3 regions of the Oceanimonas sp. GK1 genome follow, and region 2 is predicted to be linked to each of the others. Evidence: predicted binding sites of a transcription regulator. Region 2 holds the regulator's gene; each other region holds the start of a gene.
The links. The regulator sigma-54, encoded in region 2, starts transcription at its own class of promoters, with help from an activator protein. The targets are predictions, from matches to a motif close to TGGCACNGTTTTNGCTT.
Positions count from the first base shown of each region.

Region 1: the regulator sigma-54 is predicted to act here: its motif matches at 5,642-5,658, upstream of flgF (flagellar basal-body rod protein FlgF).
Region 3: the regulator sigma-54 is predicted to act here: its motif matches at 2,069-2,085, upstream of GU3_RS14000 (FlgO family outer membrane protein).

Region 1 covers NC_016745.1:2,949,351-2,958,843, forward strand. The annotation lists gene flgK (flagellar hook-associated protein FlgK) at 1-1,257, opposite strand, end outside; gene flgJ (flagellar assembly peptidoglycan hydrolase FlgJ) at 1,267-2,238, opposite strand; gene GU3_RS13930 (flagellar basal body P-ring protein FlgI) at 2,266-3,357, opposite strand; gene flgH (flagellar basal body L-ring protein FlgH) at 3,368-4,042, opposite strand; gene flgG (flagellar basal-body rod protein FlgG) at 4,055-4,843, opposite strand; gene flgF (flagellar basal-body rod protein FlgF) at 4,855-5,601, opposite strand; gene flgE (flagellar hook protein FlgE) at 5,730-6,983, opposite strand; gene GU3_RS13955 (flagellar hook assembly protein FlgD) at 6,993-7,691, opposite strand; gene flgC (flagellar basal body rod protein FlgC) at 7,698-8,117, opposite strand; gene flgB (flagellar basal body rod protein FlgB) at 8,114-8,515, opposite strand; gene GU3_RS13970 (protein-glutamate O-methyltransferase CheR) at 8,580-9,401, opposite strand; gene GU3_RS13975 (chemotaxis protein CheV) at 9,422-9,493, opposite strand, start outside.
Region 2 covers NC_016745.1:907,380-916,872, reverse strand. The annotation lists gene GU3_RS04335 (phospholipid-binding protein MlaC) at 1-234, opposite strand, end outside; gene mlaD (outer membrane lipid asymmetry maintenance protein MlaD) at 260-733, opposite strand; gene mlaE (lipid asymmetry maintenance ABC transporter permease subunit MlaE) at 740-1,519, opposite strand; gene mlaF (phospholipid ABC transporter ATP-binding protein MlaF) at 1,509-2,309, opposite strand; gene GU3_RS04315 (KpsF/GutQ family sugar-phosphate isomerase) at 2,485-3,459, shown strand; gene kdsC (3-deoxy-manno-octulosonate-8-phosphatase KdsC) at 3,456-4,010, shown strand; gene lptC (LPS export ABC transporter periplasmic protein LptC) at 4,007-4,555, shown strand; gene lptA (lipopolysaccharide transport periplasmic protein LptA) at 4,524-5,045, shown strand; gene lptB (LPS export ABC transporter ATP-binding protein) at 5,048-5,773, shown strand; gene GU3_RS04290 (RNA polymerase factor sigma-54) at 5,815-7,251, shown strand; gene hpf (ribosome hibernation promoting factor) at 7,276-7,563, shown strand; gene ptsN (PTS IIA-like nitrogen regulatory protein PtsN) at 7,566-8,012, shown strand; gene rapZ (RNase adapter RapZ) at 8,022-8,888, shown strand; gene GU3_RS04270 (HPr family phosphocarrier protein) at 8,875-9,150, shown strand; gene mgtE (magnesium transporter) at 9,169-9,493, shown strand, end outside.
Region 3 covers NC_016745.1:2,960,548-2,970,040, forward strand. The annotation lists gene flgA (flagellar basal body P-ring formation chaperone FlgA) at 1-26, shown strand, start outside; gene flgM (flagellar biosynthesis anti-sigma factor FlgM) at 94-417, shown strand; gene flgN (flagellar export chaperone FlgN) at 417-830, shown strand; gene GU3_RS13995 (LPP20 family lipoprotein) at 847-1,248, opposite strand; gene GU3_RS14000 (FlgO family outer membrane protein) at 1,238-1,966, opposite strand; gene GU3_RS14005 (flagellar assembly protein T N-terminal domain-containing protein) at 2,145-3,278, shown strand; tRNA gene GU3_RS14010 (tRNA-Arg) at 3,355-3,429, shown strand; gene GU3_RS14015 (SDR family oxidoreductase) at 3,493-4,323, shown strand; gene GU3_RS14020 (TraB/GumN family protein) at 4,383-5,234, shown strand; gene GU3_RS16865 (DUF3149 domain-containing protein) at 5,305-5,457, shown strand; gene smrA (DNA endonuclease SmrA) at 5,573-6,166, shown strand; gene GU3_RS14030 (carboxypeptidase M32) at 6,189-7,664, shown strand; gene GU3_RS14035 (thiol-disulfide oxidoreductase DCC family protein) at 7,719-8,096, shown strand; gene GU3_RS14040 (ketoacyl-ACP synthase III) at 8,165-9,250, shown strand; one part of gene GU3_RS14045 (IS3 family transposase) at 9,318-9,493, opposite strand, start outside.

The DNA of each region.
Region 1 (9,493 bases), 1.5 Mb from region 2:
GGTCAGCGTCAGGCTGAAGCCCAGTTTATCGCTCATATCCAGCACCTTGGCGTTGGGATGCGCCGGATCGACCGGATTGGCTGCCACCGCTGATATGGTGTACTGCTCTCCCGTGGTCACATCGGTCAGCAGGTATTGATCACTACCCTGGTATTTCAGGCTGTACTCCCCGCCGGTGAGCTTGCCGGTATCGGTAATTTCCACCTCGCCGGTGACATTGGGATTATTGCCCACAAAGCGCTTGGCCATGTCTTCCGGGGCATTAATGTCGTTAAACATATTGAGGCCGGCATTACCGTTGAGATCAACGCCTTGTGTCTGAATCTTGTTAAAGGCGTCGGCAATGGCGATGGCGGTTTTGCCCATGTCGCTGAGGTTGGGGCCCAGCACCTGATCGCGGTAATGAAACAGGGCGCCCATTTCACCGCCCAGGGCCTGGCTGCCCTTGATACGGGTGCCCTGGCCGTTACTGTTGGGGGCTACCAGATACAGTTCGGTTTGCTTGTGATCCGGCGAGCCGGGCCGCACCTCCATTTGATAGGCCTGGTTGCCGGACACTAGCGGCTCGCGCCCGCCCAGCATCACCGAAATCATGCCGTTATTATCCTTCAGGGTGGTGATGTGCACCTGCTGGCCCAGCTCCTGAATAAGACGGTCCCGCTGATCCAGCAGATCGTTGGGGGTGCCGTTCTGGCCCGCATTAAGAATTTGCTGGTTAAGATCGGCAATGCCGGCGGTGATCGAGCTGATGTGATCGGCCCGGGATTCGATATCCCGGTTCTTGATCATTTGCTCCTGCTCCAGCGAGCTGTAGAACTCGTTGAAGTGATCAACAATGTCCTGGGCATTGGCCAGCATCAGTTCCCGGTTGCCCAGGTTGCCCGGGTTGTCGGCCACGGCGTTAATGGCACCGTAGAGATCATCCAGGCTGCTGGCCAAGCCGGCATTGACGCTGGTCATGGTCTTGTCGAGATAGCTGAGGTGATTATAGAGCGCCTCGGCCCCGGCCTTTTCGGTGTTGTTGACCAGCACATCCCGAAAGGCGTATTCCTGATACATGCGGGTGACGTCGGTCACTCGGGTGCCGGTGCCGTAAAAATTGCCCCCCGAGAACATGTGCAGGGTGGTGGCCTGCTCGGCCCGCTGCCGGCTGTAGCCTTCGGTGTTCACGTTGGCAATGTTGTGACCAGTGGTGGCCAGCTGGGCCTGGGCCGCCAGCAGCCCGCTCACCCCGGTTTGGTACATATCAACAGCCATGGTGTGTCCTTATGCTTGTGAGGCCAGCCGGTTGACGGTATCGAGCACCGCCGCAAGCTTGCTGGCATAGTTCGGATCGGTGGCGTAACCCGCCTGCTGCAGGGCCTGAAAATATTGCCGGGGGGAGCCGGTTTGCTGCAGTGCCTGGTTGTAGCGGGGGTTCTCGTTCAGAAACTGCACATAGTCGTCAAAGCTGTCGTTAAAGGAGGCATAGGATCTGAACGGCGCCTTCACCTGCACGGCAATGCCCTGCTCGTATTCCAGAGTGCTGACCCAGGTTTTCTGTGCTTTCCAGCTGTTATCGGCCTTGATGCCAAAAAGATTATGGCTGGACTCGCCATTTTTTCTGCCGATGATTTTCTTGCCCCAGCCGGTTTCCAGCGCCGCCTGGGCCAGCATGGCCTTGGGATCCAGCCCCAGCCGCTCCCCCGCCGCCGTGGCCGCCGGCAACAGCCGGCGCACGAAGTCTTCCGGCGAGTCAAATTTTTGTCCGGCCGCCAGGACCACGGCGTCTTCAGATGGGTTTTGCGCCGTCTTCAGCGGCGGTTTGGGCTTGTCGCTCTCGCCTGCGCTTTCTTCCGGCGGACGCACCACCTTGCCATGAATGCGGCGCACATTATCCAGGCTGAAATGGCGCGCTTCGGGAGCCGCCTTGGCCTCTTCACCGCCGCCGAGCTGGCGCACGATAAGATCCGACAATCCCAGGCTGCCCTGACGGCTGAGCTCGCTGCTCATCTGCTGATCGTGCATGTCCTGGTAGAACTGGGTGTAGCGGCTGTTCATGGGGCTGTCGGCTTCAAACACCTTGTTGGCATCCCGCATCGACTTGAACAGCTGCTGGGTGAACAGGCTCTCGAACTGACGTGCGGCCTCATCCAGCGCCTTGCCCCTGTCCTTGGCAAAGCCCTGCTGCCGCAGCCGGTCCAGCCCCTGAATGTCGTTGGCCAGCAGGCTGTTCTGCACGCTGTCGATGTTTTTCATGCCTTGCCTCCGCTCACCCTGTGCCTGTTAAATAATCACCAGTTCACCCTGAATGGCGCCCGCCTGACGCAGGGCCTCCAGTATGGCCACCAGATCCCCGGGGGCCACGCCCACCTGGTTCACCGCCCGCACCAGATCGTCCAGGGTGGTGCCGGTATCCAGCTTGAACATGCGGCCGTCCTGCTGCTCCACATTGATGGTGGAGTTGGGCACCACCACCGTCTCGCCGCCGGCCAGGGCATTGGGCTGGGACACCTGGGGATTTTCATTGATGGTAATAATGAGCCCGCCATGGGTGATGGCCGCCGGCTTGAGCTGCACCTGCTGGCCAATCACCACGGTGCCGGTACGGGAGTTGACGATGATCTTCGCCGCTTCGTCGGCCACATCCACGGTCAGGTTTTCCAGGGTCGACAGAAAACTGACGCGCTGACCGGTGTCCCGGGGGGCATAAACGGTGACCGAGGTGGCATCCAGGGCCTGGGCGCTGGCGGGACCGAGCAGGTCGTTGATCACCTCCGCCATGCGTTTGGCGGTGGTAAAGTCGGGCCGGTGCAGGTTAAAGGTAATGGTGTCGCCCCGGCCAAAGGAGCTGGGCACTTCCCGCTCCACCATGGCGCCGCCGGGAATGCGCCCCACGGTCGGCGTGTTGATCATGATGGAGGAGCCGTCGGCCCCTTCGGCGCCGAGGCCCCCCACCACTAGGCTGCCCTGGGCCAGGGCATACACCCGGCCGTCCACCCCTTTCAGAAAGGTTTGCAGCAGGGTGCCGCCGCGCAGGCTCTTGGCCTCGCCGATGGCCGACACCGTAATGTCGATGGTCTGGCCCGGCTTGGCAAAGGGCGGCAGCTCGGCATGCACCGCCACCGGCGCCACGTCGTTCATCTTGGGCCGCAGGTTGTCGGGCACGGTAATGCCGAAATTGGTCAGCATGGTGCGAAAGGTCTGCTGGGCAAAGGCGTTGTTGCGCTCGCCGGTGCCGGGCAGGCCCACCACCAGGCCGTAGCCCACCAGCTGGTTGGCGCGCACCCCGGCCACCGAGCTGATGTCCTTGATCCGCGCTGCCTGGGCCGGCAGCGCCAGCAGACACGCCAGCAACAGGCCGCTCAAGAATTTCATGCCGTTACTCCTAGAAGGGGAACCAGGGGCTGTTAAAGAACTTCGCCAGCCAGCCTCGGGACTGGGTATTGGCAAAGTCTCCGGTGCCGCCGTAGTAAATGCGGGCATTGGCCACCCGGGTAGACTCCACCCGGTTGTCGGAGCTGATGTCCTGGGGCCGGATCATGCCGCTGATGCGCACATATTCCTCGCCGGTGTTGAGCATCAGCCACTTCTCGCCCTGCACCATCAGGTTGCCGTTGGGCAGCACCTGCGCCACGCTCACGGTAATGCTGCCCTGCAGGCTGTTGCTCTGATTGGTGTTGGCCTGACCGTCGAAGTCGTTATTGCTCGACATGCTGGCGGTCACCGGGTAGCCGGCCACATTAATGGCCTGACCACCGATGTTGAGGGGGTTGATGTTCAGGCTGCTGTCCTTGGCCTGCTGGGTCGTGGCCCGTTTCTGGGCCCGGGTCGACTCGGCCAGATCCACGGTAATGATGTCCCCTACCCGATGCGCCTTGATGTCGGAATACAGGCTGTTGGCGTAGTTGTCCTGAAAAATGGCGCCGTTGGGTTCCAGCTGCTCGTGGCCGGGGCCCGGCATCACGGGAGCATAGTCCGGATCGTCCGGCTTGGGGGTATAGGGCGTGGAGCTGCAGGCCGCCAGCAGCGTGGCCGAGCTCAGGATCAGGACAAGTCGCATGGCGGCCTCCGGTTACAGCTGCTGGTTCACGTAGGCCAGCATGTCGTCCACGGCGGAGATCACCTTGGAGTTCATTTCATACACCCGCTGGGCCTGGATCAGGTTGACCAGCTCCTCGGTGACGTTGACGTTGGAGGTTTCCAGCATACCCTGCTTGAGGGTGCCAAACCCGTCGGCGCCGGCAATGCCCTGCAAGGGCGCGCCGCTCGACTGGGTGGCCAGATAGAGGTTTTCCCCCTTGGGCTGCAGGCCGGCGGGGTTTGCAAAGTCGGTGACGATGATCTGTCCGATCACCTGCCCTTCGGCCTGCCCGGCCAGCTGCACCGAGACCTCGCCGTTGGTACCCACGCTGATGCTCTGGGCGTTTTCGGGGATCTGCATTTCCGGCAGCAGCGGATAGCCGTTGCCGGGCGTCACGATAATGCCTTCTTCGTTGAGGGCAAACTGGCCGTTACGGGTGTAACCGGTGGTGCCGTCGGGCAGCAGTACTTCAAAAAAGCCGCGGCCGTCGATCATCACGTCGAGAGCATTATCGGTAGTCTGCACACTGCCCTGAGTAAAGGTTTTCTGGGTGGCCACCACCTTGCTGCCCGCCCCCAGCATCAGGCCCGACGGCAGGTTGCTGTCGGCAGTGGCCCGGCCCCCAGGCTGGTGCACGTTCTGGTAGAGCAGATCTTCAAAAATAGCCCGGCCCTTCTTAAAGCCCACGGTACTGGCGTTGGCCAGGTTGTTGGAGGTCACGGAAATGTTGGTCTGCTGGGCATCGAGCCCGGTTTTGCTAATCCACAATGCGGGGTTCATTCTGCTCTCCTTTAGCCAATGCGCAGCAACTGGGCATGGGCCTTGTCGTTCTCTTCGGCGTGACTCATCATTTTCAGCTGGGTTTCAAAGCGCCGTTGCAAATCGATAAGGTGGGTCATCTCGGCAATGGGGTTGACGTTGCTGCCTTCCAGGGCGCCGGCAATCAGCTGTACCTGGGCCGAGGCGGGCTCGGCTTCACCGTCCTTGCGACGGAACAGGCCGTCATTGCCTTTTTCAATCTGCTCAAGGGCGGGCAGCACGGTTTTAATGCGCTGCAGCTCGGCGCCGCCATCGGCGGGCTCGCCTTCCAGCCGGGCAAAGATGGTACCATCCTTGTTGATCTCCAGCTTTTCCAGGGGCAGCGGCAACACGATGGGGTTACCGCCGTCATCCAGCACGTTCTGGCCGGTGCTGGTCTGCAGCAACCCTTCCACCGACACCTGCAGGTTGCCGAAACGGGTGTAGGCCTCGGTGCCATCCGCCGCTTCTACCGCCAACCAGCCGTCACCGGCCACCGCCACGTCAAGTTCCCGACCTGTGGTCTGAATGGGGCCGGCGGCAAAGTTTTGCCCCGGCCGCTCGGTCATGGCAAACACCCGGCTGGGCAAGCCTTCACCAAAGGCCTGCATGGCCCGGGCCTGCTCCAGATCGGCACGAAAGCCGGTGGTATTGGCGTTGGCCAGGTTGTTGGCGCGCAGGGCCACGCTGTGCATGTTTTCCTTGGCGCCCGACATGGCGATATAAAGCAGGTGATCCATTTCAGCTCCGCTGTTGGCCGATGGGGTAATGGCGGGATTAATGCAAAATTGGTGCCATTGAAATGCGGTGAGGGGTGAGGAGAGAAGCGTGAGTGAGTAGCCTCACGCCTTATCCCTCACGGTTTGTATTAGCGGATTTGCAGTATGGTCTGCTGCAGGGTGCTGTTTACTTCCAGTGCCCGGGAGTTGGCCTGGAAGTTGCGCTGGGCAGTGATGAGATCCACCAGTTCGCTGGTCAGGTTGGTGTTGGACTGCTCCAGCGAGGCCACGCTCACCTTGCCGAAAATACCGGTATTGGGCTGGCCGGTTACCGCATCCCCCGACAGCAGGGATTCGCGCCACTGGGTATCGCCAATCTGGGTCAGGCCCTGCTCGTTGGGAAAACGGGCCATGGCCACGATCCCTAAGTTCTCGGTGCTGCCGTTGCTGTAGGTGGCCTGCACCAGACCATCGGCGCCCACGTCCACCTTGGTCAGCCGGCCCACGGTATTGCCATCCTGGCTGTTGGAAGTTACTTCAAAGGGGCCGGAGTTAAGGGTCGCTGAAGTGATATTAACATCTATGGTCTGGGTGGGATCCGAGCCATTGGTAAAGCCCAGCGCATTAGTGGTGAGGCTGCTAGGGATCGGAGCCGTCAGCACACCACTGTTGTCAAATTCCAGCTGGGTAGGTGCCCCAACTGCATCGGCGCCATCCACATACACATACATCTGCCACTGGTTAGTGCCCGCCGGTGCGGTGCTATCCTTGACAAAATACTGAGTCAAGGTATGGGTGTCACCCAGAGAGTCGTATATTGTCATCGAGGTCGACGAGGTATAGGTCGCCGAGTTGGTCGGATCAAAACTGGCCGGATCTACCGCTCCCGCCTTAACCGGCAAATTAAGGCCGGTATTGACTTCGCTGGTCGCCTGGGGCTCGCCCGCCTTGTCGGGAATGCGCAGCGGCTGAGTGCTGTTCAGGCCCAGACCCGCCGGCGTACCGTCCTGGTTGGCCCGGTAGGTCTGCAGGTAATGCCCCTGGGAGTTGGTCACATAACCTTCGTCGTTCAGACGAAAGGCGCCGGCCCGGGTAAAGGTGCGATCCAGCGAGCCCACTTCGTTGGACATCACAAAAAAGCCGCTGCCGTTAATGGCCATGTCCAGGGAGTTGTTGGTGAACTGCATCGCGCCCTGGTGGAACTGCTGGGACACGGCGGCGGTCTGCACGCCGCTGCCGGACTGGGTTTTGGCGTTGGCAAAAATGGAGTTGGCATACACATCGGCAAACTCGGCGCGGGATTCCTTGAAGCCGATGGTGTTGACGTTGGCAATGTTGTTGGCGGTCACGTCCAGATCTTTCTGGGAAGCGTTGACGCCGCTGAGCGCAATATTAAAAGACATCGGTTCTCCTTACGCCGCCTTGCGGCTGGCTATTTCCAGAATTTGATTAAGGGGCAGGCCGCCCAGGCCCGCCAGGTTGACCAGAGTCGGGCTGTCGGCACTGCCCAGGGTCACGCTGTTGACCCGGGCAAAGGCCAGGGCGCTGAGCTCTTCCCGCTGGCCGTCGATCAGCCCACTGACCTTGATCTTGTACTTGCCGGTGGCCGCCGGCTCGCCGGCATCGTTCAGGCCATCCCAGGTGAAATTGACGTTGCCACGCTGATCCCCTTCCAGCGGAATGGTGCGTACCAGCTCGCCTTTTTCGTTCTCGATGCGGATCATGACGTTGGAGGCCCCCGAACCGGCCACCACCACCCCATCCACCGGCTCATTGTTGTCCCAGTAGGTCATGGCGCTCGGCACCAATACCTTTTGCCCCACCAGGCTGGAGGCCTGCAGCGCCTGGCTTGAAGTCATTACTTCGCTCAGTCCGCCCAGCTGCTGGCTCATGTTGTTGATGCCGTCGGCGGTGGTAAAGGACGTCATCTGGGCGATCATCTGGGAGTTGTCCGCCGGCTTGAACGGATCCTGATAGGCCAGCTGCTGGGTCAGCAGGGCAAAAAAGTCTTCCTGCTCCAGCTGGGCCCGGCTGTTATCGGCGGCCTTGTCCGCCGGGCTCTGCTCTCCCGGCCACTTGAGGCCGTTAAGGTAGTCGTTATTCACCTGCATGGCTTATCACCCCTTGCCCAGCCGCAGGGTCTGCTGCAGCATCTGCTTGGCGGCGTCGGCCACCTGCACATTGGTCTGGTAATTGCGCGAGGCGCTCAGCATGTCGGTCATTTCTTCCACCACGTTGACGTTGGGCTTGTAGATAAAGCCCTCGGCGTCGGCCAGGGGATGATCCGGGTTAAATTCCTTTTGCAGGGGTTTGTCGGTTTCGACAATGCCCATGATTTTGACGCCGACGCTTTCCTGACGATCCGACAAGGCCCGATCCAGATCGGCGGCAAACACCGGCTTGCGGGCCCGGTAGGTCTGATCGATGCTGGAGCTCACGCTGTCGGCGTTGGCCAGGTTACTGGCGGTGGTATTCAGGCGGACCGACTGGGCGCTCATGGCACTGCCGGAAATATCAAAGACCTTAAAAAGGCTCACATCGAGTCTCCTTTTATCGCTTTCAGCAGGCCGGAGATCTTGCTGTTGAGAAACTCCAGCGAAGCCTGGTACTGCAGGGCGTTTTCCATGTAGCTGGTGCGTTCGGCCTGGACGTCCACGGTATTGCCGTCGCCGGTATCGGGCTGGGTAGGCACCCGGTACTGCACCGTGCCGGGGGGCGCCAGTTCAACGGCGAAATGGCGTTCGCTGGTACGGCTGAGGGAAAAGCCCTGGGCGTCCTGGGCACGGCTGAGGGCGGCCTGAAAGTCCATGTCTTTCGCCTTGTAGCCCGGCGTGTCGGCATTGGCCAGGTTGCCGGCCAGCAGCTCGGCGCGCTCCGAGCGCGCCAGCAGTGCCTGCTGGTGAATACCGAAGGCCTTGTCGAAAGAAATCGTCACCGCCACCTCCTGCGTTGTCGTGACCCAACCATTGGGCCATAACGAAGCAAAAGGTGTGCCAGATTTACTTGAGTCGGTAAATGATCCCCGGGGTACAGCGGATCATTTCAAACCGGTCAGACAGGCCGGTGAGGGACTCGGACGCGCCGAGCAGCAGGTAGCCACCGGGATTAAGGGCACCGGCAAACTGGTTAAGAATTTTGGATTTGTTCTCGGGAGAGAAATAAATCAACACGTTACGACAGAAAATAATGTCGAACTTGCCCAGTGAGGCATAGCTGTCGAGCAGGTTATAGGAGCGAAAGCTGACCATGTTTCTGATCCCCGCCTGCAACTGCATGCGACCCTCGCTCAGGGGAGTAAAAAAACGGCTGCGCCGCTCCGGCGACAGCCCCCGGGCCAGCGACAGGCTGTCGTAAATGCCGGTTTTGCAGTGCTCGAGCATGGTGGCGGAAATATCGGTGGCAAGAATTTGCAGCCCCGGCAAGGCCCCCGGCCGCCGGGCCGAATATTCCTGGGCGGTCATGGCAATGGAGTAGGGCTCCTGGCCCGACGAGCAGGCCGCGGACCAGATACGTAACGATTTGCCGGGCTTGGCCAGCTCCGGAAACAACCGCTCGCTGAGCTGAACAAACGGATAGACATCCCGAAACCAGAGGGTTTCGTTGGTGGTCATGGCGTCGATCACCGCCGTTTTGAGCTCCCGCTCCCGCAACTGCATGGAGCGCTCCAGCAGCTCGCCCATGGACGCAATGCCAAAACGCGCCAGCAACGGTGCCAGCCGGCTCTTGACCAGGTACTGCTTGCTGTTGCCCAGCACAATGCCGGTGTTGCTTTCCAGAAACCGGCAAAACGCCAAGTACTGCTCATCGGTGAAAGTTTTCATCCGTGTTCGTTACACCTTGTTCAGAGCGCGTTATTAACGGCCGTGGCCAGCTCATCGGGCTGAAACTTGGCAATAAAATTGTCGGCCCCGAC
Region 2 (9,493 bases):
GCCAATCACCCGAAAGGCGGAAAAGCGCACGTCCACCGCCGGCAGCATTTCTTCCCGCACTATGGTGCGCAGGTGCTCGGGGTTGGATGAAATTTCATTCTGTTCCCGCTCCAGCCGGTCAAAGGTGCGCTGGGCCACCTGATCCACCAGCACGTAAGGATCGTTCGCCGCCAGGGCCGGCATCGCAAACAGGCCGGTCAGCACCAGCAGCCAGGACATCAGTCGTGTTTTCATGCTTCCTCCTCGGCACAACGCCGGTTCAGTCTTTACCGATGGAATAAATAAACTTGCCGATCAGCTCTTCCAGTACCAGGGCGGACTGGGTGTCGGCAATGGTGTCACCGTCCTTGAGCATGCCAATGCCCATCTCCTCGTCGGCAAAGCCCGGGGTAATGCCCAGGTACTGCTCGCCCAGCAGGCCGGAGGTCAGAATGGCGGCGGTGCTGCTCTCGGCAAACTCGCCCGCCTCCCGGTTCACCGCCAGGGTCACCACCGGCACCTGAGTGCCGCTGTCCAGAGTGATGTCGGCCACCCGGCCCACCACCACGCCCCCCACCTTGACCGGGGAACGTACCTTGAGGCCTCCGATGTTGTCAAAACGGGCATAGAGGGTATAGGTTTCACCCTGACCATTGACGTTCACGCCGGCCACCTTGAAGGCCAGCAGCAGCAGGGCGCCGATGCCGGCCAGCATAAAGCAGCCGACGCTGAATTCCAGTTTGCTGTATTTCATTATCGCTTACCCGAACATGATGGCGGTGAGCACGAAGTCGAGCCCCAGCACCGCCAGAGAAGAATGAACCACGGTACGGGTAGTCGCCTGACTGATGCCCGCCGCCGTGGGCCTGGCATCAAACCCGTTGAACAGGGCAATCCAGGTGACCACCAGGGCGAACACCAGGCTTTTGACAAAGCCCTGCATGATGTCTTCCTGCCAGTCCACCGCCGCCTGCATGGCAGACCAGAAGCCGCCTTCGTCCACCCCCAGCCAGTCCACGCCCACCAGCTTGGCGCCCCAGATACCGATCATGTTGAACAGAAACGCCAGCAACGGCATGCTGATAAAGCCGGCCCAGAAGCGGGGCGCCACCACCCGGCGCAGTGGATCCACCCCCATCATTTCCAGGCTGGACAGCTGCTCGGTGGCCTTCATCAGGCCCAGCTCGGCGGTCAGGGCAGAGCCGGCCCGGCCGGCGAACAGCAGGGCGGTGACCACCGGCCCCAGCTCCCGCAGCAACGACAGCGACACCAGCGGTCCCAGGCTGCCCTCGGCACCGAAGTCCACCAGCACGTTATAGCCCTGCAGGGCCAGCACCATGCCGATAAACATGCCCGACACCAGGATGATCAGCACCGACTGGACGCCGACCACGTGCAATTGCTGTACCAGCAGTGGAAAGTGCTTTTTCGGCTGCGGCCGCCCCACCAGGGCGTGGCTCAGCATAAAACCGGCCCGGCCCAGGGCGGTGAGACCGGACACCCCCTGGCGGCCGAGACGGCCAATCACGTCAATCAGCATAAGCCAGTGACTCCCTGTAGTCCGGGGCCGGGTAATGGAAGGGCACGGGCCCGTCCGCCTCGCCCCGCAAAAATTGAATCACCTGGGGATCCTGATGGACCCGCAGCTCCTCGGGAGTACCCGCGGCAATCACCTTTTTATTGGCGATGATGTAGGCGTAGTCGGCGATGGTCATCACCTCGTCCACGTCGTGGGTCACCACGATGGAGGTGAGCTGCTGGGCCCGGTTGAGCTCGGCGATCAGCCGTACCAGTACGCCCATGCTGATGGGATCCTGCCCGGCAAAGGGCTCGTCGTACATGATCAGTTCCGGATCCAGGGCGATGCTGCGGGCCAGGGCCGCGCGCCGGGCCATGCCGCCGGAGAGCTCAGACGGAAACAACTGGGCGGCCCCGCGCAGGCCCACCGCTTCCAGCTTCATCATCACCAGGGTGTGAATAATGGCTTCCGGCAGGCCGCTGTGCTCGCGCAGGGGAAAGGCCACGTTGTCAAATACCGACAGGCCGGTAAACAGGGCGCCACTCTGAAACAGCATTCCCATGCGCCGGCGCACCTCGTACAGCCGGCGGCGGCCCAGGGACGGAATCGACTCGCCGTCAAAGCGCACCTCGCCGCTGTCGGGCTTGATCTGACCGCCGATCAGACGCAGCAAGGTGGTTTTGCCAATGCCGCTGGGCCCCATGATGGCGGTGATCTTTCCGCGCGGAATGTCCATGCTGATGCCCTCGTAAAGAGTGCGATCACCATGGCTGAAGCAAAGGTCCCTTATCTCGACAAGGCTTTGACTCACGCTGTGTCCCCGCAAAAAAGAAAGGATTGTAGGGGTTCGGCCGAATATCGGCAACCGAATGACACCGAATTTGCGCCACCCTCTGACCCAGGAGACTCAGGACTCAACGCATCAAGCCGGTCGCTTCTCGGGCCGGGCTTTTCTATAATGGCGCCGCCTCAGTGTGGAGAAAGCCATGTCAGCAGAATTTGATTATCGTACCACCGCCCGTCGTGTTCTCGATATTGAAAAGGCGGCCCTGGACGGCCTTTATCAATATTTGGATGAGTCCTTCAATCGTGCCTGCCGGCTGATGTTTGACTGCCCCGGCAAGGTGATTGTCACCGGCATGGGCAAGTCGGGCCATATTGCCAACAAGATTGCCGCCACCCTGGCCAGCACCGGCACCCCGGCCTTTTACGTGCACCCGGGGGAAGCCAGCCACGGCGACCTGGGCATGATCGACAGCCGGGACGTGGTGCTGGCCCTGTCCAATTCCGGGGAAAGCGAGGAGATCATCGCCCTGCTGCCGGTGCTCAAGCGCCGCGGCCTCAAGCTGATCTGCATGACCGGCAAGCCCGAGTCCACCATGGCCCGGGAGGCGGACGTGCACCTGTGTACCCGGGTCGAGCAGGAAGCCTGCCCCCTGGGGCTGGCCCCCACCGCCAGCACCACCGCCACCCTGGCCATGGGCGACGCCCTGGCGGTGGCACTGCTGGAAGCCCGCGGTTTTACCGCTGACGACTTCGCCCTCAGCCATCCGGGCGGCGCCCTGGGCAAGCGGCTGCTGCTGCGGGTGGCGGACATCATGCACAAGGAAGAGCGGGTGCCGAAAGTCGCCCTCGATACCCTGGTGATTGAGGCGCTGCTGGAAATCGGCCGCAGCGGCATGGGCTTTACCGCCGTGGTCGACGCCGAAGGCCGGCTGGCCGGCATCTATACTGACGGTGACCTGCGCCGCACCCTGGATCACAAGATAGATGTGCACCACACTCGCATCGCCCAGGTGATGACCCGCAGCTGCACCACGGTGCCCGCCGGCATGCTGGCGGCGGAGGCGGTCAAACTGATGGAAGAGAAAAAGATAAGCGGCCTGCTGGTGCTGGACGAGGAACGGCGCCCGGTCGGGGCCTTTAACATGCACGATTTGCTGCGCGCGGGAGTGATCTGATGACGGTACAAACCCTGTATGGCGCCGTAACCAAAGAGGTCTGGCAGCAACTGAAAGCGGTTCGCCTGCTGATCTGCGACGTGGACGGCGTGCTGTCCGACGGCCTGATTTACCTCGGCAACGAGGGCGAGGAATACAAAAGCTTTTGCACCCGGGACGGCTTTGGCATCAAGGCGGTGCTCAATGCCGGTATCGAGGTGGCGGTGATCACCGGGCGCAGCTCGCGCATCGTCAGTGACCGCATGAGCGCCCTGGGCGTGCGCCACATTTACCAGGGCCAGAGCGACAAGCTGCACAGCTACGGTGAACTGCTTGCCCGCCTGGAGCTCGCGCCGCAACAGGTGGCCTACATCGGTGACGACGTGGTGGACTTGCCGGTAATGCAGGACTGTGGTCTGGGCGTGGCAGTGGCCGATGCCCATCCGCTGGTGCTGCAGCGGGCCGGCTACACCACCCGCACCCCGGGTGGCCGGGGCGCGGTACGGGAACTGTGCGATCTGCTGCTTGATGCCCGTGGCACGCTGGAGCAGGCCGAGGGCATGAGTATATGAGCCGCCAGACCTGGCTGTTTGGTGCCTTGTTCGTGGTGGCCCTGGCGGCCTGGCAATGGTTTGGTAACGACCGCCGAGCGCCGGTCAGTGAGCAGGACTTTCAGCCGGACTTCGTGGCCACCAACCTGACCAGCATACAGTACAACCGGCTGGGGCTGCCCTACCGGGGCATGCAGGCGGAGCATGCAGAGTACTACGAGTCCCTGTCCATGACCCTGATGAAAAAACCTGTTATCTTGCTTTATTCCCCCGATGGCCAGCCCCAGTGGCGGCTGAGCGGGAATGACGGCACCATCAACACCGGCGACAACGCCGTACTCACCGGCAACGTCGTCGGCAAGGGGCTGCAACCGGATGCCCTGGTGGAAACCCTGACCACCGAATATCTGGAAATGGACTTTATCAATAATCGGCTGCGCTCCAACCAGAGGGTGCGGCTGGAAAGCCCGCAATACCAGGCGGAAGGCACGGGCCTGCGAGGCAGGCTGGATCAACAAACGGTGGAATTACTGAATGAAACCCGGGCAACTTATTTCAATCCTTAGTCTTGGTGGCCTGCTTGGCCTGGGTCAGGCACAGGCCAGAGACAGCGATTACCGCCAGCCGGTCACCATCGACGCCGGGCGTCAGCTGGTGGAGCTGGCCGACAACAAGGTCACCTTTATCGACCAGGTGGTGGTCAAGCAGGGCAGCATTGACGTGCGCGCCGACGAGCTGGTAGTGATCCGCAACGAGCAGGGGCTGCAGTCGATGACCGCCAAGGGCAGCCCGGCCACCTACCAGCAAGTGCTCAACAACGGTCAGCCGGTGCATGCCGAGGCCCGGGAAATTCACTATGACATGCGCGCCCGCACCATCACCCTGGTGCAGGACGCCAAACTCAAGCAAAACGACAACATCGTCACCGGTTACCGCATTCGCTACTTTATCGACAAGGAGCAGATGGAAGCCGAAAGCCAGGGCGGCCAGGATCGCGTGACCACCATCTTCCTGCCCGAGCAGGTGCAGGACCTCGATAACCAGGATCAGAACTAAGCATGGCGATACTGAAAGCGCGCGGGCTACAGAAAAGCTACAAGGGCCGCAAGGTAGTGGCCGACGTCAGCCTGACCGTCAACACCGGCCAGATCGTGGGTCTGCTGGGCCCGAACGGTGCCGGCAAGACCACCTCTTTTTACATGATAGTGGGCCTGGTGCAGCGGGACGCGGGCAGCATTACCATCGACGATCAGGACATCAGCCACGAGCCGATGCATGTGCGCGCCCGGGCCGGCATCGGCTACCTGCCTCAGGAAGCCTCCATTTTTCGCCGCCTGAGCGTGGCCGACAACCTGATGGCGGTCTTGCAGACCCGCAAGGATCTGAATGCCGACGGCCGTAACGAAAAAATGGAGCAGCTGCTGGAAGAGTTCAACATCACCCATATTCGCGACAGCTTAGGCATGAGCCTGTCCGGCGGCGAACGGCGACGGGTGGAGATCGCCCGGGCACTGGCGGCAGATCCGCGCTTTATACTGCTCGATGAACCCTTTGCCGGCGTGGATCCCATTTCTGTCATAGACATCAAGAAGATCATTCTGCACCTGAAGGAACGGGGTCTGGGCGTGCTGATCACCGATCACAACGTGCGCGAAACCCTGGACGTATGCGAAAAGGCCTATATTGTCAGTCATGGCCATCGGATTGCGGCCGGGACCCCGGCGGAGATACTGGCCAACGAACAGGTCAAAAAGGTCTATCTCGGCGAACAATTCAGCCTTTGACGGCACCGCGACGCGGTTGATTAGGAAGGACGTTGCAACGAATGAAGCCCACTCTTCAGTTACGCCTTGGCCAACAGCTGACCATGACCCCCCAGTTGCAGCAGGCCATTCGCCTGCTGCAACTGTCCAGCATGGAACTGCAGCAGGAAATCCAGATGGCCCTGGACAGCAACCCGCTGCTGGAGCAGGAGGAGCCGGACAGCATCAAGGTCGACGACAACCGCAACGAAGAGCAGATGGCTTCGGATACCGCCATGGAGCGCAACCAGCTGGGTGAAGATCTGCCCATGGACACCAGCTGGGAAGAGGTGTACACCGCCTCTCCCGTCAGCGGCGGCGCCGGCCTGCCGGAAGGGCTGGAAGACACCGTCTACCAGGGTGAAACCACCGAAAGCCTGCAGGACTACCTGATCTGGCAGATGAACCTGACCCCCTTCAGCGAGACCGATCAGGCCATTGCCCTGGCCATTATCGACGCCATCGACGATGCCGGTTACCTTACCGCCGATATCAACGACTTGCTGCAGGCGGTGTCGGCGGACGAGCTGGACATAGAGGCGGACGAAGTGGAAGCCGTGCTCAAGCGCATTCAGCACTTCGATCCCGTCGGCGTGGCCGCCCGCAGCGTGCAGGAATGCCTGTGCATTCAGCTGGACCAGTTTCCGCCCGACACCCCCTGGCTGGCCGAGGCCCGCAACCTGCTGCTGCAGCACATGGACCTGCTCGGCAACCGGGACTATCGCAGCCTGCAGCGCAAGACCAAACTCCGGGAAGAGGAGCTGCGCGCAGTGCTGGCCCTGATCCAGCAGCTCGAGCCCCGCCCCGGCAGCAGCATTCTTCAGGGCAACTCCGAATACGTTATTCCCGACGTGGTGGTCACCAAACGCAGCGGCGCCTGGGTGGCGGAGCTCAACCCCGAGGCCATGCCCAAGGTACGGCTCAACCAGACCTATGCGGCCCTGGCCAACAAGCCCAGAAACAGCGAAGACGGCCAGTTTATTCGCAACCATTTGCAGGATGCCAAATGGTTCCTCAAAAGCCTTGAAAGCCGAAATGAGACGCTGCTCAAGGTTGCCAATTGTATTGTTGAACAACAACAGGCATTCTTTGAGTATGGAGAAGAGGCCATGAAGCCCATGGTGCTGAACCATGTGGCGGAGGCGGTGGAAATGCATGAGTCCACCATTTCCCGGGTGACCACCCAGAAGTTCATGCACACCCCCAGAGGCGTGTTTGAACTCAAGTACTTCTTCTCCAGCCATGTGGGCACCGACGATGGCGGTGAGTGTTCTTCCACGGCAATTCGCGCCCTGATCAGAAAACTGGTCGGGGCCGAAAACCCGGCCAAGCCGCTGAGCGACAGCAAAATTGCCCAGCTGCTGGCCGACCAGGGGATCAAGGTGGCCAGGCGGACCATCGCCAAGTACAGGGAGTCACTGGCCATTCCCCCTTCCAATCAGCGCAAACGCCTGGTTTAAAGGCAACGACAGAAGGAAGACGTTATGCAAATTAATCTGACTGGACACCATGTCGAAATCACCGATGCACTGCGTGATTATGTAAACAGCAAGTTTTCCCGGCTGGAACGCCACTTCGATCACATCACCAATGCGCACGTCATCCTCAATGTGGAAAAAATGCAGCAGATTGCCGAGGCCAAGCTGCATGTCAGTGGCGGTGAGCTGTTCGCCAACGCCCAGCACGAAAACATGTATGCCGCCATCGATGGCCTCATCGACAAGCTGGATCGCCAGATCATCAAACACAAAGAGAAGCTCAAGCAAAAGTAACCATGGAAGTCGCCGACATACTAAGCAGGGACTGCACCCGCAGTGCAGTTCCCTGCACGAGCAAAAAACGTGCTCTGGAAATCATCAGCGAGCTGGCTGCCGACCACCTCAATATCGGCAGCCAGTCGCTTTTTGACTGTCTGCTGGCCCGGGAGAAAATGGGCAGTACCGGCATTGGCAACGGCATCGCCATTCCCCATGGCCGGATCGGTAATGACAACAAGGCGACGGCCGTACTGCTTACCTTTGCCGAGCCAGTGGAGTTCGATGCCATCGACAATCAGCCGGTCGGTCTGGTGTTTGCCCTGCTGGTGCCGGAGCAGGAATGCAAACAGCACCTTAAAACCCTGTCGCTGATCGCCGAGAAGCTGAGCAACAAGCAGGTCTGCCGGCAACTGCGTCAGGCCGGCAGTGACGAAGAACTTTATCAAATCATGATTTCAGCCTGAGGAGCCAAGATGCAGCTGGTGATTGTCAGTGGCCGTTCCGGGTCGGGCAAGACAGTGGCGTTGCGGGTGCTTGAGGATCTCGGCCACTACTGCGTCGACAACCTGCCGGTGGCACTGCTGCCGGAGCTGGTGCGTCTGCGCCAGGACAAGCCCGGGGCCGTGGCCGTGAGCATAGACGTACGCAACCTGCCCGACAGTCCCGAGCAGCTTGAGGCCTTTCTCGCCGAAGTGCGGGCCATGGACGACGTGCAGCTGTCCAGCTTCTTTATCGACGCCGACAACTCGGTGCTGATCCGTCGTTTTGGCGACACCCGTAGGCTGCATCCCCTGTCCCGCCACAGCCTGACCCTGGACGAGGCCATTCGCGAAGAAACCCACCTGCTGGCGCCGCTGTCGTCGGATGCGGATCTGCGCATCGACACTTCCGCCTTGAGCATTCACGATCTCAGCGAGATCATTCGTGAACGCATTCTCGGCAAAAAGGAAAAGGAGCTGAACTGGGTGTTCGAGTCCTTTGGCTACAAATACGGTGTGTCCAAGGACGCCGACTTCGTGTTTGACGCCCGCTTTCTGCCCAATCCCCACTGGATTGCCGAACTTCGCCCCTATACCGGCCAGGATCAACCGGTGGCCGACTACCTGGGCAGCCAGCCGGAGGTGATGAAATACCTGTGGCAGCTGGAAAACCTGCTGATCACCTGGATGCCCCACCTGGAGCGCAACAATCGCAGTTACGTCACCGTGGCCATCGGCTGTACCGGCGGCCAGCACCGCTCGGTGTTCATCGCCGAACAACTGGCCCGGGTCTTTACCCAGTTGGGCAAAAGCGTGCAACTGCGCCATCGTACCCTGGAAAAACGCCATGCCGAAAATTGAACGCGACCTGCAGATCGTCAATAAACTGGGGCTGCATGCCCGGGCCGCCATTCAGCTGGTGCAGCTGACCCAGCAATTCGACGCCGAAGTGACCGTCTGCAACCAGCACAAACAGGCCCCCGCCAACAGCGTGATGGGACTCTTGATGCTGGAAACCGCCCAGGGGCACGCCATTCGCGTGGTGGCGGAAGGGCCGGATGCCCAGGCGGCCATGGACGCCGTGGCCCGGCTGGTGGCAGATCGTTTCAACGAGTCGGAATAACCCTCAGCCGGACACCGAATGACAGAGCCCGCAGAGCAAAGCAGCACCCCGGATCATCTGGAAACCATTACCCAGGCCCTGAACAGCGGCATGTTCGTGCACGTACGCCGCATGCTGCAACAAATGCGCCCGGGGGACGTGGCCTGGCTGCTGGAATCGTCTCCTTCACCCAGCCGCAAGGTGCTGTGGCAGCTGATCGATCCCGACGACTACGGCGAGATCCTGGAAGAGCTGTCGGAAGAGGTACGGGACGGCATCATTCGGCTGATGGAGCCGGAAAAACTGGCCAGCGCCCTGGAAGACATGGAGTCGGACGATCTGGCCTATGTGCTCAGGGATCTGC
Region 3 (9,493 bases), 1.5 Mb from region 2:
CCGGGGTGGTGAAGGTCGCCCTGTAAATTCTGCTAAAGTTGCCAGTAGATCGGTCGATAACCGAATGACAGCAGCAAATCAGGATTGAATCTTATGGCCATCGACAAGCTTCCTCCCGGCATTCATAACAGCCCGTCGGTCAGCGGCAACAAGTACCCGCAGAAAAACGACGCAACCCAGACCCAGCCCGGCTCTTCGCCTTCGGTCAGTGCCGGCCGGGATGAAGTGACCCTGACCCCGGAAGCCAAACAGCTCAGCCGTATGCAGCAAAGCCTGCAGGCCGGCGGCGACACCGACAACAGCGCCCGGCTGGACGCCATTAAAAAGGCGGTCAATGAAGGCAGCTATCAGGTGAATGCCGACCGGCTGGCGGGCAACATCCTCAATCTGGAACAAGACATAGAGTCCCTGTATTAATGAGTCTTGATACGCTGCTGCAACAACAACAGGAACAACTTCAGCGCCTGCTCGATCTGACCGAGCAGGAGCTTGCGCTTATCGTCAAGCGCAAGGCGCTGGAACTGCCGCCCCTTACCGAGCAAAAGCAACAGCTGCTGCTCGCCATTCAGGCCACCGATGCCAGCCTGTGCGCCCATCCCGAGGTGACCGAACTGACCACCACGTACCGCCCCCGGGTCGATGCCCTGCGTGACCTGATGGCCCGCTGCCAGGACCGTAACCAGGTGGCGGAGCAGGTGCTGGAGCAGTCCCTGGCCGGCACCCGCCAGCTGGCCAATATTCTGAGCCGGCTGCACGAGCGCCAGAGCATGACTTACGATCAGAAAGGCCACACCAAAGGCATCAACAAGGGCGCCGGCTTCAAGGTGTAAGCCGCCCCTTCGCCCGTTACAGCTCGCCCCGCCGCAATCTCTGATAGAGCGCCAGATCCAGCTCCAGCTCGGTGACGTACATGTCGCCGTCGGGGTAGCTGTTGACCACCCGCGCGCCCCGCACCACGCCCCGGCTGGAGCTGCTGACGGTGCCGTCCTGCAGAATATGACTATCGAGCTGGCTGGAACTCGATACCCTCACTCCGCTCAGCTGTTCGCTCAGCTCCCGGTAGGCATCCAGGCGCGAGGCGCGCATGGCGTGCAGCAGTTTCTGCTGATAGTCCCCGGGCCGCTGCAGGCTGATGGGCGCATAACCCACCGCATAAAGATGGCCCCTGGCGGGGGCGTCGGCCGAGCCCTGGCCGGCACAACCGGCAAGGCCGACCAGCGCCAGCAGGGCCAACAGCTTATTTGTCATAACGTCTCCTGATGTGCTCGGGGATCTCGGGACCTCGCGTGTTCAGCATGGCCGCCACCAGGTAGTCGGGCACAAACTGCTGGGCACTGCTGACCATGCCGTGATCCGCCATGGAGATCAGCCGGGCATTAATCAGTTTGCCCCCCAGGGTGTCGCTGATGGTGCCGTGCAGCAGATACTGGGCATTGATGCGCCCGCTCAGCTGACGGTAATCCCGGCTGGTGCTGACATCTCCCTCGGGGGTGATGCGAATAAAGGGCAGCGCCTTGAAGTCCACCACCTTGAGGCCGTACTGATTAAGCTGAAACATCATGGTTTCCGATAACAAGCGGCCGAATTCGTCCTGGCGGGTGTAATCTTCCTGACTGACAAAGCCACTGACGGCAATGCCCGCCTGCCGGTTCATGTTATGGGCCGACGACACCAGCCGGTAGGCCAGCGCCGACATGTGCTGCTGCAGCTGGGTCTGGCCGCCCACCAGTGAAGGGCCGGCCTCGGGCAGGTAGGCGCTGCGGGTGCCGGCACTCATGCGCATGGGCACCCCGTCCTGGCTGTGGCGAGGGGAACGAGCGGGCGCCGGTGGCTCTCCCAGGGCCTGGTGACTGACATAATGAGCCGCATGATCGTGAGGCAGATAGTGGTTTTGGCCGTCAAACCGGGGCTGCCCGGTACAGGCGGACAACCCCAGCACGGCGGCCAGAATAAGGGCTCTGGTCATTCACAGGCTCCCGTTGTTAAAGAAACTGATGATATATCGGCCGCCGGAGCATGAACTTTACTCAGACAGCCGGTGATGGCGGCAAACCGCCCGGCAAGAATTTTGCATAAACCTTGCCATATTCTCACTGGAACCGCGATTTTTTCAAAAGCGGCTCACCGTTTGACAGGATGCGTCCGTGATCAAAAACCCCCTTGCCGTGCTGTTGCTGTTGTTTCCGCTGCTGGCCCGGGCCGACTGGTATCAGGCCGAAGGCTCGGCCCCCCTGAGCCTCGGCGCCGACACCGCCCGCCAACAGGCGCTGGAGCAGGCCCTGAGCGATGCTCTGCTGCAGTCGGGCGCCTCCCTGAACACGGTGCAGTCGGTCACCAACGGCGCCTTTGCCGGCCAGCAGCTGGATATTTCCGCCCAGGGCGAGCTGATGGACTATCTGATCCTCAGCGAGCGCCGGGAGCAGGGCCGGCTGTGGCTGACGGTGCGGGCCGACATCTGGCCCGGCGAGCGCCGCCAGGAACAGTGCGCCGGTCGCTACCGCCCGGGCATGAGCCTGACGCCCATCACGCTGCAGCACCCTCAGCAGGGCGCCACCGGACAGATCTATGAACTGGGCACGGCGCTCACTCGGCGGCTGGCGAGCCGGCTGGAACCCAGCGTCAATATTACGTCTACCCTTGCCCACGGTCTGGACACCGACCCCGCCCTGCCCCGGGAAGCGGGGCTGCGCCGGGGCGGCGACCTGCTCGCCGGCAAACAGCGGTCCCGGCTGCTGCTGAGCGGGGTGATCGAAGACATCAGCATTGAGGATGGCCACTGGACCAAGTGGACCTTTTCCGAGATTCCCCGGGCCTTTCGCATGCGCATCACCCTGGAAGACAGCCTCACCGGCGATGTGCTGCTGCAGCGCCAGTACCAGACCCGCTCAAGCTGGGACTACCGCCGGCACGACAAGGTCAATGTGCATGAACAGGGCTTCTGGCAGTCCGGCTACGGCCAGGCGGTGGAGCAGGTCCTGGCGAACATCGGCCAGGACGTGATCAAGGCCCAGGCCTGCCTGAAGGCGGTGGGCAACATAGTGCAGCAGTCGGAAGAAGGCATACTGATGGATCTGGGCCGGCGGGAAGGCATTCAGGTGGGCGACCGGTTTACCCTCACTCACCGTCGCCAGCTTACCCCGGGCTATTACAGCGAGACCTCGTCAAAGGCCGCCTTTGTGGTGCAGCAAAGCCATGGCGACTACAGCCTGCTGGCCCCGGCCGACGCCGAAGCCAGGGCCATGACGGTGATGCCCGGCGACCGCCTCACCCAGCTGTAGCCCTGCTCGAATAACCGCCAAACGCTCGGCACAACGTTGCGCCACCGGAAGAAATTTGCAATATTGTGCCCGCCTTGTCCCCGTAGTTTAATGGATAAAACAAGCCCCTCCTAAGGGTTAGATGCAGGTTCGATTCCTGCCGGGGACGCCAGGCCTTCGCTGTTTCCCCGCCTTTTCTGTTACATTGGCCCCATCTTGATAACGGGAGCCATTCATGACCAGATCCGTGCTTATTACCGGTTGCGCTACCGGCATTGGCCACGCCGCCGCCCATTACCTGCACCAGCAGGGATTCAACGTCATCGCCTCGGCCCGCAATGAGCAGGACGTGGCGCAACTGCGCCAGCAAGGGCTCAAGGCGGTGCACTTGGATCTGGCCGATGAGGCCAGCATCGAGCGGGGGCTGGAGCAGGCCCTGACGCTGACGGACGGCCAGCTGTATGGTCTGTTCAACAACGGCGCCTACGGCCAGCCCGGCGCCCTGGAAGACGTGCCCACCGCCGCCCTGCGCGAGCAGTTCAACACCAACCTGTTCGGCACCCATCACCTCACCCGGCTGGTACTGCCGCTCATGCTCGGTGCCGGAGCAGGCCGCATTATTCAGAACAGCTCGGTGCTGGGGCTGGTGGCCATGCAATACCGCGGCGCCTACAATGCCAGCAAGTTCGCCCTGGAAGGCTACACCGACACCCTGCGTCTGGAGCTGACCGACACCAATGTGCATGTCAGCCTGCTGGAGCCCGGCCCCATCGAAACCCGCTTTCGTGCCAACGCCAAGGCCGCCTTTCTGCGCCATGTCGATATGGCGCACAGCCGGCACAAGGCGGGCTATCAACAGACCCTGGCCCGGCTGGACAAACCCGGGCCCAGCTCCCGCTACAGCCTGCCGGCGGACGCCTGCCTGCCGCCGCTGCTCCATGCCCTGACCAGTCAAAGGCCCAAAACCCGCTATCCGGTCACCCGTCCCGCCGTGATGCTGGGCTGGCTGCGCCGGCTGCTGAGCGACCGGGCCCTGGATCGGCTGATGCAAAAAGCCGGCGGCTGACACACGACCGCAGCCCAGACACCCTACTCTGAACGGACAGACCCAAAGGGCGGAAGATCATGAAACGGATATTGTCTCTTTTATTGTGGCTCTGGTGCGGCCAGGCGCTGGCGGCCCCCGCCCTGTGGCAGGCCAGCCGGGGCGAGCAGCAGCTGTGGCTGTTTGGCTCAATCCACCTTGGCGACGAACGCCTTGCCTCCCTGCCACCTCCCTTGCTTCGGGCCCTGGAGCACAGTGACCTGCTGCTGCTGGAGGTGGATCCCCTTGCCATTCGTCCCGACAGTTTTGCCAGTCTTATCGAGCGTAATACCGACTGGCGGGAAAGGCTGGGCCGCCGCCTTGCCGGCAAGCTGGCACAGGCCGTGGAGCACAGCGAGCACCCGGCCCTGCAGCAGTTGCCGCCCTGGCTGGCGGCCCTGCAATTGCCCCAGCTCAGGGCCGCCGAGCTGGGCTTTCACCCTGGCCAGGGGGTGGACATGCAGCTGCGGTTGCTGGCCCGGGACCGCAAGCTGCCGGTTACCGGGCTGGAACAACCGGCACTGGTGATGGAGCTGCTGGCCTCCCTGCACCAGCGCGGCCTTGAAGACGACTTTGTCGAGCACAGCCTGGCCGAGCTGAAACAGATGCAGGAACACCTCGACCGGCTGCTCACCACCTGGCTGAGCGGCGACGAACAGGCCCTGCTTGCGCTGTTGCAGCAAGCGCAAAGCCCGGCGCTGACTCGCTTTATCGAGGAAGAGCTGCTGATCCGGCGCAATCACCTGTGGCTGGAGCGCCTGGAGCAACTGGCGCCGGCCCGGGCGCTGATGGTGGTGGGCGCCCTGCACCTTTATGGTGATCAGGGTCTCATTTCCCTGCTGAAGCAGGCGGGCTATACCCTTAACAAAGTTGAGGATACGCCGCTTTATTGATCAGGATCAGCATGGGCCGGGGTGGTCCCGTTAGGATGGGTTCAACGGAGAGCGCGAAAGGAGACAACCCATGGCATTCTGGCTCGATTTAATGTTTGGCAGCGACGTGGGCTTTATGTCCATGATGGTTATCATTGCCACCACCTTGCTGATCAGTTTTTACGCCGGCTATTTCGTCTACAAGGTGATGAAGTCCGATCCCGGTCAAGAAGCCGGTAAATAATCCCACAGGTTAAACAACGGCGGAGCCCGACCTCCTCCTCCCCCGGGTTCCGTCGTTTCCCCCTTCTCTGCATTTGCTTATACTGCGGCTAATCCCTGATACAAGGAGCCGCGCCATGAGCCATTCCGACCGGTCGCCCGACTGGTCGTCCTTTCTTGATGAACTGGACGGCCTCATCCCCATTGAGCAGGACACCCTGGCCACCGGGCAGCGCAACGGGCGGGACGCCGACGCCCTGGCCGAACGCCGTCGCGCCGCCGAATCCGAGGCCGAAGCCGCCGAGCCCGGCCTGTCTCTGGACAGCGTGGTGCTGCTGCGCCCCGACGACATCGTCAGCTACAAAAAGCCCGGTGTGCAGGACGGCGTGTTCAAAAAGCTGCGCCTGGGCAAATACCCCTGCGAGGCCCGCCTCGATCTGCATCACCACAGCGTGGAGCGGGCCCGGGATGCCCTGCTGAACTTTATTCGCGCCTGCCTGCGCCAGGATATCCGCTCCATGATAGTGGTGCATGGCAAGGGCGAACGCAGCCAGCCGCCGGCCCTGCTCAAGAGCTATGTTTCCGGCTGGCTGCCCCAGTTGCCGGAGGTACTGGCCTGCCACAGCGCCCAGCGTCAGCACGGCGGCAGCGGCTGCCTTTATGTGCTGCTGCGCAAGAGCGAACAGGCCAAACAACACACCCGCGAGCGGCTGCAAAGCCGCCAGGGCTGACTTTTTTCGCAAGGATCACGCCATGTCTTATTCCTCACTGGAACAGCATTTTGAACGGCTGCACCACCTGCAGCACCTGGGCGCCATCTGTGGCTGGGATCAGGCCACCATGATGCCCGCCGGCGGCAGTGAAGCTCGAGCCGAAGCTCTGGGCACCCTGGCGGTGCTGTGCCACCAGCAGTTGCAGGACGAACGCCTGGCAGACTGGTTTGAACGGGCCGGGGGCGAACCGCTGGCACCCGAACAACAACAGAGCCTGGCCGAAATGCGCCGGGCCTGGCGCGATGCCACCCTGCTGCCGGCAGATCTGGTGCGCGCCCGCTCCCTGGCCGGCTCCCGCTGTGAGCATGCCTGGCGCAGCCTGCGTCCGGCCAACGACTGGGCCGGCTTTCTGCCACTGTTCGAGGAGGTGCTGGCGCTGTCCCGGGAAGCCGCCGCCGCCCGGTCCGACGCCCTCGGGCTGTCCCGTTATGACAGCCTGCTGGAGCAGTATGAGCCGGGCATGCGCAGCCAGCGCCTTGATGAGCTGTTTGGCGAGCTGGACGGCTGGCTGCCGGGGTTGATCGCCGAGGTGCAGGAGAAGCAGCGGGGGGAAACCGTGCTGCCGTTGCAGGGCCCCTTTGCCACCGACCGGCAAAAGGCGCTGGGGCTGGCGGTCATGGGCTGGCTCGGCTTTGACTTCAACCACGGCCGGCTGGATGTGAGCGTCCATCCCTTTTGCGGTGGCGTCAGTGAAGACGTGCGCCTGACCACCCGCTACGACGAGGCCGACGTGGCCCAGGCGCTGATGGGCATTATTCACGAAACCGGCCATGCCCGTTACGAGCAGGGGCTGCCCGCCGCCTGGCGCCGGCTGCCGGTGGGCCAGGCCAGATCCATGGGGGTGCATGAGTCGCAGAGCCTGTTTTTTGAAATGCAGCTGGCCCGCCATCCGGCTTTTCTCGCCCGCCTGTCACCGCTGCTGGCGCAGCACTTTGGCGACCAGCCGGCCTTTGCGCCCGGCAACCTGGCCCGGCTTTACACTCGGGTACAGCCAGGGCTGATCCGGGTGGATGCGGACGAAGTCAGCTACCCCGCCCATGTGATGCTGCGCTACCACATCGAGCGGGATTTGATCGAGGGCAAACTGGAGGCCCGCCACCTGCCCGAGCGCTGGGATCAACTGATGCAACACTACCTGGGGCTCAGTACCAAGGGGGATGACCGGAACGGCTGTCTGCAGGACATTCACTGGACCGACGGCAGCTTTGGCTATTTTCCCAGCTACACCCTGGGCGCCCTCTACGCCGCTCAGCAGGCGGAAGCCATGCAGCAACAGCTCGGCCCCTTTGAGCGCGTGCTCGAGGCGGATCTTCCCGCCGTGTTTGACTGGCTGGAGCACCATATCTGGCGCCATGCCAGCCTGTTGTCCACCGAGGCGCTGATGACCAAGGCCACTGGCCAGGCACTCAGCGCCACGCCCTTTCGCCGCCATCTGGAGCAACGCTACCTCGGCTGATTCAGGCTATGCTGAAATACGGGCCGCAGGGAAGCAGGCCAGGGAGGGCGAACAGTGGATGAAACCAAGCCGCGCCACCAGCTGGTGGTATTTTACGACGGCTCCTGCGAGAGCTGTATTAAAGACCGGGCCCGCTACGAACGCTGGGCCGGCGACAAGGGCAGAGACATCTGCTGGTTTGACATTACCGACCGGGAAGAGGTGCTGCTGAGCCTGGGGATCAGCCCCCAGCAGGCGCTGCAGGAGCTGCATGTGCAAACCGCCGGAGGTGAAATCTACTCTGAGCTGGACGCCTATATTCTGCTGATGAAACGGGTTCCCCGGCTCAGGCCCCTGGCGCTGCTGATTGGCCTGCCGCTGATCCGCCCGGCGCTGTCCCGGCTTTATCGCCACTGGGTGCGCAACCGGCTGGAGCGGGAAGGCCGGCTCTGACGCCACAGTGACAGCCCAGCCGGCCTTGGGCATAATCGATTAACCACACCTCAATCCGCGGGAGTGCCATGCGTTACGCCCATATCACCGGCTGGGGCAAATGCCTGCCACCGGCCGTGCTGAGCAATGACGGTCTCAGCACCATACTCGATACCTCCGACGACTGGATTCAAAGCCGCACCGGCATTCGCAACCGGCGCATCGCCCACGTCAATACTTCCCACATGGCCACGGTGGCGGCCCGCCACGCCCTGGCCGCCGCCGGCCTTGAGCCGTCACAGATTGACGGCATCATTCTGGCCACCGCCAGCCCCGACAGCCTGGTGCCCAGCGCCGCCTCGGCGGTGCAGCGCAACCTGGGCATTCAAGCCGCCGCCGTGTTTGATCTCAACGCCGCCTGCACCGGTTTTCTCTATGCCCTGAGCGTGGGCTCGGCGCTGATCAAGGCGGGCAGCATGAAGCGGCTGCTGGTGATCGGCGCCGAGCGGCTGACCCACTACCTGGACTGGACCCGGCGGGACACCGCCGTGCTGTTTGGCGATGGTGCCGGTGCCGTGGTGCTGGAAGCCAGCGAGCTGCCTGCCGGGCTGCTGGCCGACAAGCTGGGCTGCGACGCCGAAGCCCGGGACATTCTGGCGGTCCCCGACTCGGGCACCAGCCGCACGCGTTTTGCCCATGTGGACGGCCTGTTCGAGGTGAATTTCGAGGGCCAGGAGATCTTCAAACGGGCGGTGCGGGGCATGGCCGAGGCCGCCACCCAGGTGCTGGAGCAGGCCGGCGTCAGCCCGGAGCAGATCGATCTGCTGCTGCCCCATCAGGCCAACCTGCGCATTATCGAGACCCTGGCCAAAAAAATGGCGGTACCACCGGAAAAAGTGATGATCAATATTGCCGACTACGGCAATACCTCGGCGGCCACCCTGCCCATTGCCCTGTGCGAGGCCCTGGAGCAGGGCCGGGTGCGCCCCGGCGCCCTGCTGCTGACCGCCGCCTTTGGCGCCGGCCTGACCTGGGGCGCCGGGGTGATCCGCTGGGGCGAGCGGGTCACTCCCCTTGGTCACAGCGATGCCGCCCTCCCCTCCTGTGAGCACAGCGCGCTGGAGCTGCTGGCGCCGGCCATTGAAGGCTGCCGGCGAGCCCATGGAAAAACGTAAGACGGGAGACGGGAGACGGGAGACGGGATATCTTACTGGAGTGGCCCCGATAAAGTAGACACTTAAGTTAAGCGGCAGCTGCGTAGGCATTGGGAGTTATTCCTCCCAGCGCCATGTGGCGCCGCACTTTCGGGTAATACTCGTCCGTATAATACCGGACTTCATCTGCCATTTCGTCTCTTCCGAGCATTCCTAATGGATGTGTCCATTCCTTCTTGAGCAGCGCGAAGAAGCTTTCCGAAC